2 linked regions of the Spartinivicinus marinus genome follow. The protein of the gene in region 1 interacts with the protein of each later gene in a pairwise test. Links are inferred from orthologs where the notes say so. Each region holds a gene or a part of one and is shown on either strand. Other genes may lie near its edges.

The links.
Region 2: the proteins of OQE68_RS19885 (region 1) and topA interact in binary tests that used the Escherichia coli proteins (3 or more experiments, as listed by UniProt). The link is inferred for Spartinivicinus marinus from one-to-one orthologs.

What each region holds. Positions count from the first base shown.
Region 1 is NZ_JAPJZK010000001.1:4,437,730-4,445,966, reverse strand. Bases 2,517-5,312 are described here. They hold OQE68_RS19885 (YigZ family protein), read right to left. Parts: upstream 4,326-5,312; coding sequence 3,708-4,325; downstream 2,517-3,707. Other genes in these bases: OQE68_RS19875 (tetratricopeptide repeat protein), read right to left, coding at 4,990-5,312; OQE68_RS19880 (PilZ domain-containing protein), read right to left, coding at 4,451-4,804; sbcB (exodeoxyribonuclease I), read right to left, coding at 2,517-3,676. Outside these bases: OQE68_RS19905 (GNAT family N-acetyltransferase), read left to right, coding at 1-267; OQE68_RS19900 (substrate-binding periplasmic protein), read right to left, coding at 340-1,131; purU (formyltetrahydrofolate deformylase), read right to left, coding at 1,255-2,109; more of sbcB, read right to left, coding at 2,231-2,516; more of OQE68_RS19875, read right to left, coding at 5,313-5,406; OQE68_RS19870 (OmpA family protein), read right to left, coding at 5,642-6,616; OQE68_RS19865 (universal stress protein), read left to right, coding at 6,804-7,706; OQE68_RS19860 (S8 family peptidase), read right to left, coding at 7,711-8,237.
Region 2 is NZ_JAPJZK010000001.1:5,990,574-5,996,632, forward strand. What follows is about bases 2,755-5,951. They hold topA (type I DNA topoisomerase), read right to left. Parts: upstream 5,619-5,951; coding sequence 2,955-5,618; downstream 2,755-2,954. Other genes in these bases: OQE68_RS26415 (DUF6586 family protein), read right to left, coding at 2,755-2,958; OQE68_RS26425 (DUF1653 domain-containing protein), read right to left, coding at 5,784-5,951. In the rest of the region: OQE68_RS26395 (mannose-1-phosphate guanylyltransferase/mannose-6-phosphate isomerase), read right to left, coding at 1-450; OQE68_RS26400 (hypothetical protein), read left to right, coding at 739-945; OQE68_RS26405 (SMI1/KNR4 family protein), read left to right, coding at 1,162-1,788; OQE68_RS26410 (thioredoxin family protein), read right to left, coding at 1,836-2,345; more of OQE68_RS26415, read right to left, coding at 2,431-2,754; more of OQE68_RS26425, read right to left, coding at 5,952-6,005. UniProt on the Escherichia coli protein: Releases the supercoiling and torsional tension of DNA, which is introduced during the DNA replication and transcription, by transiently cleaving and rejoining one strand of the DNA duplex.

The DNA.
Region 1 (8,237 bases):
CTGACTAAAGATGAAGATAATAGTAACGAAACGGCATTGAGAATTGGTTATATATTAGAAGAGCCTGCCTGGGGCAAAGGGTTTGCAAGCGAACTCATTGAAGGGTTTATTGTGTGGTGCAGACACAACAATATTTCATTATTGACTGCTGGTATTGATAAAGACAATATTGCATCAAAACGTGTACTCGAAAAAAATGGCTTCACTTGCTTACTGCAAAACAATTCTGAAGATAGTATATTTTTTCAACACCATATAAACCCATAGTAGTTTTTACATATGAAGACCTTTCATTAGGGACTCCTTCATTGTTTGCTATCATTGAAGGTGCCCTTTAGGCTACATCTCAGCTTTTTGAATCTGTAACGATTCGACATACTTGTTAATATATTGTCTAATTAGTCTATTTTTCTGGTATTTAATTATCAATATATTTACTTTTTCAGATAAATCACCCAGTAGCTTTTTTTTGGAGAATCCGAAATAAAGTGATGGATTCGTAACAAAATGAGGTGAATAAGTGATTTTATCTGAAAGCCCCAATTGAGTTAATAGCTGCAAGCTATGATAAAATCCATTTATCGTATAATCAAATTGTCTTTTATTATCAGCTAATAGAGTAAATGCTCTTTTCGATCCTTCCACTCGATATAGATTTAGATATTGCTTTTCATATCGACTGAATTTATCTCCCAGCACATAACCTAAACCAGTCACCCCATTTTTTCCTTTTAAATCATCCCAGCTTTCATATTCAAATTCATTACCTTTTCTCATGAAAATGGCTGTTGGGTCAGGGATAATAGCTATTGAGTAATCTAAGTAAGTTTCTCTTACTTGGCTCCTGTAAAGCCCTGCGATCATATCAATACGGCCATGTTTTGCATTATTCAATACCCTTTTCCAGGGAAATATACGATATTCTACTGGTATTTTTAGTTTTGCAAAAATATCTTTTGAGAGATCAATGAATACGCCCTTCAGCTCACCATTTTCTTCAAATGAAAATGGAAAGTAGTCAGGCAAGCCTGAGACTATTATTGTTTTTGCTGATTTGCTAGCTGTAGCCAATAAATCAGCTGAGAGACTAAGACAAACAAATACACAAAGGTATTCAATGAGTTTATTCAAGTTTTTATGCCTCTACCCTTTTTCTTACATTTTAGTCGAAAAAAGAGCGAGTGGCTCATGCATAAAATTGTTACCTTATTTTGCGCATGGAACACTCGAGGCTTTCAGTTCAGACAACTGCTTTTAAACAAAAACTACAGTTTTATTGTCATGAATGATAACACGGTCTTCTAAATGATACCGTAAACCATGAGCAAGCGCCGTTTTTTCACAGTCTTTTCCTAATCTCACCATGTCCGCGACTGTATCTCGATGGCTAATTCGTACTATATCTTGCTCAATAATAGGCCCAGCATCTAATTCCTCTGTGACATAATGGCAAGTAGCACCTATTAACTTCACCCCTCGTTGATGAGCTTGATGATAGGGCTTTGCACCAATAAAAGAGGGTAAAAAGCTATGGTGAATATTAATGATTTTACCAGCATATTGCTTACACACTTCGGGCGGTAAAATCTGCATATAACGAGCTAATACAATAGTATCAGCTTCATGTTCTGTAATTAGCTCCATAACCCGAGCAAAAGATTTAGCTTTATTATCCTTATCAACTGGCACATGGAAAAAAGGAATGCCATGCCACTCAACAATACTGCGTAAATCATTATGGTTAGAAATAACACAAGGTATTTCACAGTGCAGATCACCACTGTGCCAACGGTGCAATAAGTCAACCAGGCAATGCGCCTGCTTACTGGCCATCAAAATAACTTTTTTAGGGGCTTCTGAGTCGGTAATTTGCCATTGCATATTAAACTCATTGGCAATGGGTGCAAATGCTGTTTTTAACCCTTCAAGGTCAAACGGCAAAGAGTCTGCACAGATTTCATGGCGCATAAAAAACCAATTGGAGTCTGTGTCTGAGTGATGATTGGCTTCAGTAATTGAGCCATTATAAGTAGCTAAAAAATTACTGACTTTGGCAACAATTCCTACCCTATCAGGACAACCTATAACCAACCGGTAACTACGTGACATATTTGCCTCATTTCTAACGGACAGTGATTACTGCCTCGTACAGATTACAATCCAACTATAACCAAAAGGAAACGAATTATATTACCTGACCTATTGGTTAAGCAATTAGCATTTAAACACTTTAAGGGAGTTGCAGAGCTGCTTGCTTTTCATCTGCAAATTGCTGTAACTGCCTTAGAATAGTCTGCTCATGAGGGGTTTGCTTGGTAGACAAGAGAGCCCTGATTAATGCTTGCAGTTCTGATAAACAAATACTGCCTCCTGCACCTTTATTCAGTAACCGGGCTTGACACCAACTTTGCCAGCGTTGATCTTCTGACGCAGTCAGTGTTTCAGGGTAGTTGCGAGCCCGATAGCGAAATAACATGGTATCCAGCCGACTATCTTGAAACTGCCCCACCATATCCGCTAGCTGACTAGGCGGCAACGTTTTTAAGCGATTCATTTGGCTACGATCATAAGGGCTAAAGAAGCCACCACTATAAAGCATTAAGTCTGGGTTATCTGTTTGGGTCTCAGGCAGCTGATTAAATACTTCTGCTACTTTATCTCCTAATCCTGGTGCTTCTACTAATACTCGATGATGTTGTTTATAACTGTTTAAATCGATTTGCCAACGTTCCTGGTCAGCTGGCTGCAACACATTTAGTGGAGCAATAATCGGGCATTTATTAATATGAATCGTTTTAAGGGGAATCCGCTCTACCCCTGTCGACAATTTACTAGCAGGGGTAAATAAACGTTCGCGAATTTCTTCCACAGATAAGGTTAACAAGGGAGTAGGATCTACGCTTAAATCATAGACAATACGACCATTATTATTAGTTGGATGCTCAGCGAGAGGCATGACCACGGCCATACAACCACGATTAGCAGAAAACATCCCTGAAATATGTACAACTGGCTGTCCTGTTGAGAGATATTTTAACACCTGCTTTTTATGGCGAATGCTTAGCATAAAATTAAATAACTTAGGCTGTTTTTCCCGTAACAGCTTCGCCAGGGCAATCGTAGCTCTGACATCTGATAAAGCATCATGAGCCTGAGTATGAGCAATCCCATTGGCTTGGGTTAATAGCTCCAACTTAAAACTTGGCAAACCTTCTTCATTAATGGGCCACTCGATGCCTTCTGGCCTCAATGCATAAGCTGCGCGTACTACATCCAACAAGTCCCAACGACTATTACCGTTTTTCCACTCTCTGGCATAGGGATCAAAAAAATTACGATACAACAGGTGACGGGTCACTTCATCATCAAATCGAATACTGTTGTAACCTAATACACAGGTGTGTGCCTGACTAAACTGCTGATAAATTCTATCTGCAAACGCCGCTTCAGTTATCCCATGTTGATAAGTAGTTTGTGGAGTAATACCTGTAATTAAGCAAGCCTCTGGATTTGGCAACTGATCATCAGGTAGTCGACAGTAAAAGCTATCAGGAGAGCCTATTTCATTGAAGTCTTGATCAGTTCGAATACCCGCAAACTGTGCAGGCCAGTCTTTGGCTGGGTCAGCGCCAAAGGTTTCAAAATCATACCAATATAACGTTGGGGCTTGTGGCATTGGTTACTCGTTATTTCTCGTGATGAACAGGCTAGGTGATTTTAGCTTGCCCTTTACTTTTATTAGTGATGGCTGCTGTCATCAACTGTTTGTTTTCCAGCGGCAGTTGAATGGCCATCTCCACATGGTCGGTATATTGACAGTCGATAATAGTTCCCTGATATTCAGGTAATAAGCTTTTTAAAATGGGTTCAAAGGAGTACTGACAACTAACGGTTGCAGTAATACACGGCACTTTTAATATAGTTGGTAACTTTTCAAGTGCAGCTTGGGTTACTCCTGAATAAGCTCGAACCAAACCACCCGCACCGAGCTTGACTCCACCAAAATAACGCACCACCACTACAAGTACTTCACCCACTTTATGATGTTGTACTACATTAAGAATGGGCTTACCCGCTGTACCTTGTGGCTCGCCATCATCATTAAAAGCAATACTGGTTGCACCTTCAGGTGGACCTGCAACATAAGCCCAACAATGGTGTCGAGCATCTGGATAACGTATTTTTATTTGCTCTATCGCTGCTAGTGCCTGTTGGCGATCTTGAATACGCTCAACTAAAGCGATAAACCGGCTGCGCTTAACTTCATGTTCAACTGCAATCGATTCGGCAGGAATTGCATAGGTTGATTCCGACTGTTCAGACATAAGGGAAGATAACTATCAAATACCACTCAATGTGAATTACATAAGGGTATTCTACGGGGTTAGCCTGCAAAACTAAATAAATCGTTAAATAAAGCTAGCTCTTAAACTAAAGTCGGTCCTTAACGTTAATCTTTAAAGCTAAAGTAGTGTTTTAGTGACTCAACAATATCTTCAATCCCCCGATGAGTGTGGATAATTTCAAATCCTGAGTCAAAGTAGCGCTGATCTACATCCGCCTTACACCATAAGCAGACTGCAATAAAATCTATCACTCCAGCGTTGTTAGGTAATTTAATCAGTAGCTGATACTCAGCACCTGTCATAATGGGAAGCTCACTAATCAGCATCAGTCCCTGTGTGGATATGTTACCAATAAAGCCCATCGCCCTATCGGTATAACCATTATAAACAGTCAGGTATTCAGTCAGATGGTGGCGAGGAATTAGACGTTTTTCATGAGTAAAGCTATGATTTGCCATTGTTAGTAAACTAGTAATTTCGTTATCAGTTGCACCTCCCTGTATGAACAAGCTCAGTAGATATATCACCACTACAAACAAATCACATGCCATCCTGTAGCTTGCGAATTGCACAATCTTAGTAAAAGTGTAGTCGTAAGTAATAAAAGTTAAAAGGCGAGTGTTAACAAACGGACATTAAAATGTCACTTAGCATAAGGGCTTCTACCCACTTTGCCACCCGTTAATACTCTGATTCTGGCTTTGGCACGATAGGCATATTCAGATTGAGGGTATGTCTGCTGAATGAAGCGGTAAGTTTCGATTGCGTCCATATACAGGCCTTGTCGTTCTAAACACAGGCCTCGTAACATTGATACTTCTGGTTGTAAAAAACGCCGAGGCTGCGAGCGAATCATTCGATCAACCCGACTGAGAGAGTGCAAAGCGCCAACACAATTACCATTATCATAGTGCTGATATGCAAAATCTAGCTCTTGGTTAATTCGGTGTGAAGCACAGCCAGCCAGTAATACACCAGTAGTTGTTAAAAGAAAAAATAAAACAGCTGTACGGTAACGAATACCAGAACGGTTCCAGAGAGAGAATGCTTGCTTTACCATCGTTCGCCCTGTCGTCAATAGAAAATAGCCATGTCACCAATATCGACCTTGGGGCTTTTTTCTTTAATCAACAAGCGCTTTTAATAAACAAACTGGTTTTACAAAGAGTCATTAAGCAGGCTGTCGCTTAGTAGAATAACTATCCCTTTACGTCTTTAAATTAGCATGAAACAAGCAACATCAGCAGAAGCTGGTAAACAGGCCTATCACCTGCTACCAACTCAGCTTTAGGTTATTACTCAGAAACTACTTTTTGTACACGGTCAACCGCTTCAATGGTAGCAACAACCCGACGATTTTGCTTACGGCCCAGAGGTGTTCCGTTATCAGCAATAGGTTCAGCTTCCCCCTTACCAATAGAGGTCAAGCGATTACCATCAACCTGATATTGTTCAATCAGCGCTTCACGTACTGCATCAGCACGAGATTGAGACAACATTAAGTTATAGGTGTCATTACCAACTGAGTCAGTATGCCCTTCAATAGTGACATGCACGTTAGAGTATTTGCGTAAGAACTGAGCTGCTTTTTCCAGCTCGCCGTAATACTCAGGCTTAACCTCAGACTTATCAAAGTCAAACTCAACATTAAGCCTCACACTAACAGGCTTATCGACATAAATCGTCTTCGGCTCTGCTACTGGTGTAGGTGCTGGCGTTACTTTACGCGGCTTGCTGGTTTTAGTATCACCCAAAGCATATTTGAGTGAGAACATCCAAGCTGCATCGTTATCATCTTCATCAAGACTATGGTAACCACGCACATCGGTTCTTAGCGCCAATCGATCTGTTAACTCACGCTCAATACCGACGCCTACGCCTAGTAGTGTTTCCTCATCAACACCAGAGGTATTTGGGTCTAGCCTCATGTGAGCCGCGCTGGCTAATAGATAAGGCTTCCATTTACCTGTTGGGTTGAAAAAGTAAAGGCCATCTAGGTGATACCACTGACCATCAACTTCGTTATCCAAACCAGGGTCTTCAGTTTTTAAACCACCTACCCCTAATTGAAGGGCAGTACGTTCATTAAACTGATAACCAAAGTCCAGACTGTAAATTGAGTCATCCTCAAGGCCACGGTCATTATTAAAAAAGTATTTGCCCACCGAAGGAGCAACATACGCGTGGGGCTTAACTTGCTCTTCGGCGACTGCTGTATAAGAAGCCAGACTTAGAACAATACCCACTGTAATTAAATTCATTTTTTTCATTAAGCCAAACTCTCCATTGCACGAATAAATCGTCCGAGAGGAGTATATAATGACTTTTTGCAATAAAAAAAACTGAACCGATTAAAAACGGTTACCAAACAACCAAACCGTGAATCAAATCACTATTTTTTTATGCCATAATAATAAATACTTGTTTAGATAATCATTATAAAACAGCGGTTAACCAATGAATTTTCTCAATACACTACATTCGTCTTTTGGTTTGGTGCTATTGGATTGGCCATTTTTTTCTCCCACTTTTTTAAATAAAGCAATAACGACAGCAGCCTTACTTGCAGAAGACGTTTATTATGCTGTGATAACTCCTAAGCCGCTTAAGTACTTACCCTTACCAAACTACCAGCTCCCCAATAATAAGCAAGTTGAAGCAGAATTAAGACAGCAGATTGAACAGATTTGTAGCCGATTAAATATAAATAAAACTCATCATTACTGTGGGATTTTTCTCGGCATAGAAGGTGTACATCAACTAAATCAGGTCTGCCTAGATAAACAGATATCCATGATTTTCAAAGACCTCCATCCGACTCTCTCTTTTACACAACACTTAATGGCTTTAAACACCCTTCAATTAGCTAAAGAGGCCAATACATCCATATGGTTTATCACCCAGTCAACACCAAGTCGACGAGGGTTAGTTTGTGTTAGCAACGAGTCACATGATACTCAGCACGAAACATTAACTCACAAAATAATAGCCACCAGCAGTTGGTTGGCTAACTGTTTAACCATCAAGCTTGAGTTATTTCATGCAGTAACGCCTTTAGTCGCCGAATGGCTGGTTGACACAGATCTTACCCAACCTCATCAAAATGAAGTTAAACAACGACAAACTTACTTTGATCAGCAAGTTCACCAACTGCTAAGTTCCCTGCCCACAGATACATTTGCCATTACCTGTATACAAGGAGAACCTGATTATGTCATCAAACAGCGATTACAACAGCAAATTGTCGACTTACTTATTATAGGTTGGCTACCTCAAAACCACTGGACCCATGCAATGCATGGGCAGCTGGCTGAGCGATTTATCAAACAAGGTGATTGCGATGTCATTATTATAAAATAACGCGTTACTTTTGTGATACTAGTTTAGCGGTAGGTGTGTTGTTCAATACGGCAATACAATCTAAAACAGCAGCTTGTTTCTTTTTAGTGTTTTTTTGTAATTTCTTTTGAAACGTCGTATTAAAAATATTTTTAACTTTTTCGGTGTTAATATACGGGTTTTTTTCAGCCATAAGCGCAATACAACCCGCTACCGCGGGAGTAGCCATGGAAGTGCCTGAATCAATTTTTGACAAGCTGTCTTTATCCATTAGATCAAAATTTTCATTTGTAGAAATAATATTATAACCTGGTGCAAGCACTTCTGTATGAGCAAACCGTTGTTGCTCAGCAATGGTTTCTTTATTTTCCATATTCTCTTTATAAGCACCTACAGCAATAACATTGTCTAAACAAGCAGGAAAATCCTTAAATACACTAAACCCTTCATTTCCCGAAGCCGCTACCACAATAATACCTTTTTGAGTGAGCTTATTAATATACTTTTTTATCTCACGCGCAGGTCCTGTTGGAGGCACACAAGACCAACTGG
Region 2 (6,059 bases), 1.6 Mb from region 1 along the record:
TGGACGGTCTGGAACAATCCCAAAGGTAACGAGTCGATCCTGTTGGGCATGTTGCTGACCATAGAGAATTGCCTTATAAAAGGCTTCTAATTTTTGAATAGCGTGATCTGCTGGTAGTACTAATAATATTGCTTCGCTGCTAAGCTGCATCGCTTTATGTGCAGCTACTGCAATAGCGGGTGCAGTGTTTCTACCTATAGGCTCTAAGATAATACTTTCTGCCGGCTGGGCTATTTGCCTGAGCTGCTCTGCTACCATGAAACGATGCTCTTCATTACACACCACAACAGGTGCCTCTACTTCCTTAAATCCTACCAATCGTTTAACCGTTTCTTGTAACAAACTGGCATCTGGATTAACCAGATTAAGCAACTGTTTAGGATAAAGCTCACGGGATAGTGGCCAGAGTCGAGAACCGGTTCCTCCAGAGAGAATCACTGGAATTATCATGAAATGTCCTTAATTCAATTGAGTTTATGCTTAACTGGATGACGACATTATAAATCTTGATAACAAACAGCAATAATAACCTTATAACGTTATGGCAAAAATAAATTAGTGTCCGCATAACAAGTTCTAGATTTCTATAGTCTAGGGTATCTCCTCTAGTCCACATGACTTTCCAGGCATTTCTACTCTTTATTTATTACTTGCATCGACTCATGGCTGACCTATATTTAAACCTAGTCTGATGACAATCTTTCCTTCTTAGCACTTCAGCCAGTTCAGAGTTCAGTTATGTATCACTATAAAATCACCTGTGATAGTGAAGACAGTTACGATATTGTCTTGACCACTGACCCAGTTGATGAGCTCGTTGTTTTTCCCAATTTTAAATCTGCACAAAAAGCACTAGCATTTCGCCTGAATGATCGAATGAGAAACTTAAAATCACAACTCATCATGGTAGGCCGAATGCGGCATGCTCGCGAAGTGATTCAATAAAATACCGTAATGACCCTGATCCCAGCTAACACCTGAGATTTCAGTAATCGGCTGATTTTTAAATACTTTTAAAACAAGCAGGCCGTTTGTAAAACCCGTTATTTATAAGTTTGCAATAAATTTGTGAACCATAAAAACTAATGGAGAGCCCTACAACTAGCTAATTGCTAGCTAAAACGTAATAATTAGGATTAACAAAAGCAGTAGTAGCAGATTATGGCGGACCTTATATTACGTTACTGGCAGCAAATCCTTAAGTGGTTTAAAGTAAACCAACCCGTCTTTTTAGATGCTTTAAATGCTGGTGCCTCGCAAAAACAAATTGAACAATTGGAAGCTGAACTAGGGACTAGCCTGCCCAATGACCTACGGGCGTTTCTGTTAGCTGTCAGCGGTGAGAAAACGGATAATTTTTTTCATCACCTATGTACCTGCGGCATTTTACCTTTCCATGGTGATTTATTTTCTGTATCGGAGATACTGAATCAACGCCAGTATCATTTAGAGCATGATATAGCACTTAACAACAGTAAAGACTTTCAAAAAATGGCTACGGTTTATCAAGCCCACTGTCCAGAAGTCAAACCGCTTAATTATGACCCGCTGTGGATTCCCATTGGGGGTGACCCAGGTTTTAACATCGTTTTCGTTGACCTTAACCCTACCAACCAAGGAACTGTTGGACAGGTTTTTGAACACTGCTATGAAATCGCTCAGCGAGAGCTGTTAGCCTCTTCCCTTACCCATTACCTCAAGCAGTATGCTGAAGGGCTGGGTAAAGGGCGCTTTTATGTAGAAGAAGATAACCACATGCTGGTTGTTTATGATGACCACTCCATCTAAGGCTGTCATCAAACTACAACGCTTACACCGTTACATGTTTTAAACATTTATAATTCCTGAACGGCCTTTGACTGAGCCTCTGCTCCCGTTGTGGTTTGGGTTTTCAACTTACTGAGCGAAGTAAAAAAGCTATAGAAGTTTTCAGACCCCATTCTTCTCGCAGTTGCCAGTTGGCCACCTTTCGTTGCAAATAACACTTTATTATCTGCGGATGTCACGACAATCGAAGGAATACCTTTTTTAACAGGGTTGCCGTATTCCTTCACAATATCCATATTATTATCCCAGCGGCCAATATCCACTTTAACGGTTACAAAGTGAGTTTTAATCAGTTCAGCGAGCTGTCCTCTGCTGATTGCCTTGTCCAAAGCAATACAGTCCGGACACCAGTTAGCCCCAAAAGCAATCAATAGCAGTTTATCTTGCTGCTTGGCTGCTAGCTGGGCTTGGGCTAACTGTTGCTTAGCATTAGCCTTAGGATCATAAGGCAGTTCTTTAGCCATTAATGAGTTGGTCATACTCATAAAAAACAAAAACAAAATAAGTGAGCGGGTCATAAACTGGGCCTCCATTTCCAATAACAGTCATTAAAACGATATAGCTATACCATACAACAGTTGTCGAAATAACAACTGCCAGCGATTAATACTCAACTAACTGTTCTCGCCAATGCTGAATAAAATCAGCTAACGCCTGATAGCAATCTGATAACATTTGAAAAGAGGACACTTGGCTGGATGCAATCAGCGCCAGTTCTCCTACTGGCTGGCCTTGTTGGCTAAAGGTTGTTGGCTGCAAGGCCTCTACACGACTGAAATAATCATACAAACGGCTTAACCAGCTATCACCTTCCTGCAATAGCTGCTGCAAGCTATTTAGCCCTGGTGCAGATTGGCGTTGCTCATCATTTAGCTCAGCAAACGAGTGGTAATGAGCAGCTAAGGGAATCTGATATTCTGCTCCTAGCTCATGACTAAAGGCATTAACAGCAGCTACCAAATGCCAGGCAACTGCTTGTAATAATCCCTCTTGATCACCAGGCAGTGGATCAGACAGTTGCTGATATTGCCGCAACAAAGCAGCAGCAAAATAAAGTTTTTGCTTGACTAAGGCTTGCAAATCTCCCTTGTCAGGAATGACTTTTTCACCTAGCAGCAGCTTCCCCCTCAACTTGCCGCCTCTACTTTGGTTTTAGCTCTACTTTTAGCGACCTGCTCTTCCCACTTGCCATCCTTAAAGAAAGCACGCCACCCCGTCGCTTTACCCTCTACTTCAGTCATTACATACTGCTCCTTGGTTTTACGACTAAACCGCACAATGGTTGGATTACCATCCGGGTCTTGTTGCGGTGCTTCCATCAAAAAGTGGTATTTGGGGTCAATTTCATTGCGATGAGGAACCAACTCACTCACTAGCGGTGCCCGAGTTTCTCGGTTCTTGGGAAACTGACTGGCCGCTAAAAACAGCCCTGACGCTCCGTCCCTTAAAATGTAAGTATCATCAACTTTCTGGCAACGCAGCTCTGGCATCGGTACAGGTTCCATTTTAGGAGGGGCTGGTTCGCCACTTTTCAGCAGTTTACGAGTGTTACTACATGCCTCATTAGTACAGTCAAAATATTTACCAAACCGCCCTGTTTTCAGCTGCATTTCAGCACTACACTTGTCACACTCCAGCACAGGCCCTTCATAGCCCTTCAACTTAAACTGCCCTAACTCTATTTCATAGCCAAAGCAGTCTGGGTTATTACCACAAATGTGCAGTTTGCGTTTTTCATCTATCAGATAAGAGTCCATTGCAGTACCACATTTATCACAACGGTGCTTAGCTCGAAGGGCTTTAGCTTCACCCTCATCATCATCAGCATGGATGGCTTCATCACCAGGCACCAGATTAATGGTGGTTTTACAACGTTCTTTAGGGGGTAATGCATAACCTGAGCAGCCTAAAAATACGCCTGTACTAGCCGTACGCACTTGCATTTTGCGTTCACAAGTGGGGCAGTCAATATCTGTCATGGTAGGCTCATTCGCCCTCATCCCTCCAGTACTGGAGTCAGACTCAGCCAGTGCTAGCTTTTTACTGAAGTTTGCATAAAATTTATCCAGCAGCTTATGCCATTCCAGCTCACCCTCAGCAATATGGTCCAAATCTCCTTCCATATTGGCAGTGAAACTATAATCCATTAGGTCATGAAAGCTTTCCACTAACCGCTCAGTTACAATGTCGCCCATTTTTTCAGCGTAAAAGCGGCGTGTTTCCAGCTTGACATAGCCTCGATCTTGGATAGTTGAAATAATGGATGCGTAAGTAGAGGGCCTACCAATCCCCCGTTTTTCCAATTCTTTTACTAATGCAGCTTCAGTAAATCGAGCCGGTGGCTTGGTATAGTGTTGGCTGGGGTCCAGCTTAAGCAAGTCCAGCACCTCATTCACGTTAATAATCGGTAAAGTAGCTTCTTCGCCCTTTTTACTGACAGGAGGCAGCACTTTGGTGAAACCATCAAATTTCAGTACCCGGCCACGAGTTCGTAATTCAAAATCAGCTGCTGCCACTACCACACTAGTACTTAAATACTCAGCTGGCGGCATCTGACAGGCCACAAACTGTCGCCAAATTAATTCATATAACCGCTCAGCATCGCGCTCTAGCCCTTTAATTGAGCCTGGTTTGCTATTGACATCAGATGGCCTGATTGCTTCGTGAGCTTCTTGTGCCCCTTCTTTACTGCTATAAGAATTAGCCTGCTCAGGTAAATACTGCTTCCCATAACTATCAACAATATAATCACGACAAGCGGCAACAGCATCTGCACTTAAGTTGGTACTATCCGTACGCATGTACGTAATATAACCAGCCTCATAAAGCCGCTGAGCCATGGTCATGGTTTTCTTTACACTAAACCCTAACCGAGTACTTGCTGCCTGCTGTAAAGTAGACGTAATAAAAGGCGCATTAGGCTTGGTACTCGTTGGCTTCGTATCAACGTTAGCAACCTGATACGTAGCCTGATTTAAGACAGCCAGCGCCTGATCTGCCTGCGCTTTATTGGTAGGTCGAAAGCTTTTGCCAGCCTGTTTGGTGACTTGAAAGCGAACCGCCTCTTGCCGTGGTGTGTTCAAGTCAGCGTGAATTTCCCAAAACTCTTCTGGAACAAACTGGCGAATTTCGTTCTCACGCTCAACAATCAGTCGCACAGCGACTGATTGTACTCGACCGGCTGACAAGCCTCTGGCAATTTTGCTCCACAGCAACGGTGACACCATATAGCCCACCACCCGGTCCAAAAAGCGACGGGCTTGCTGGGCTTGGACCCGACTCATATTAAGCTGGCCTGGGTGTTCAAATGCCTCTTTGATAGCATTTTTAGTGATTTCATTAAACACAACCCGTCGGTAGCGTTCGTTATCACCCCCTATCGCTTCACGCAAATGCCAAGCAATGGCCTCTCCCTCTCGGTCAAGGTCCGTTGCTAGGTAGATTTTGTCAGCATTCTTAGCTAACCGTTTCAGCTCATCAACGACTTTTTCCTTGCCAGGCAATATTTCATAATTAGCCTGCCAATTATTTTCTGGGTCAACCCCCATCCGCGCGACTAGTTGCTCACGAGCCTTGCGCTTTTTATAAACTGCCTTCTGCTCAGGTGACAGCTTACGGGTTTCTGCCGCTGCTTTTGCTCGCGCTTTCGCATCAACCGGCTTCTTGCTTCCGCTAGTAGGAAGATCTCGAATATGCCCAACAGATGACTTAACAATGAAGTCACTACCCAAATACTTGTTAATCGTTTTGGCTTTTGCTGGTGACTCAACAATGACTAGTGATTTACCCATGGTGACCTGTTATATCCAAAACGTACAAAACTTATCCATAAAAGATAATTCAATTACAAAAATTTGCGCCTTTATAAGACGTATTCTGTCTTTCTGCAAGTAAATTAGACTTAAAGACAATTGCAGTGTGTTGTCAGTAACAATAATCTCAACATAGCAGCTATCTTATTTATCGCCTAAATATTCAAACCGGGGAATTTGTTCACCATCCACCATCACCGACGAAAAAAACAATACCAATGGTCTTACCCATAAGCCTTGTTTACCATATAGCGCTTTATACAACACCATCTTTTCTTCTGTTTCACTATGAGTCACTACCCCAATTACTTCATAGTACTGGCCCTTAAAGTGCCGATAACGACCAGCTTTTACTTCTGTTTTCACAGCCTCTACTCTACCCCATTAAAAAAGCCGGAGTTATACTCCGGCTTTACAGAA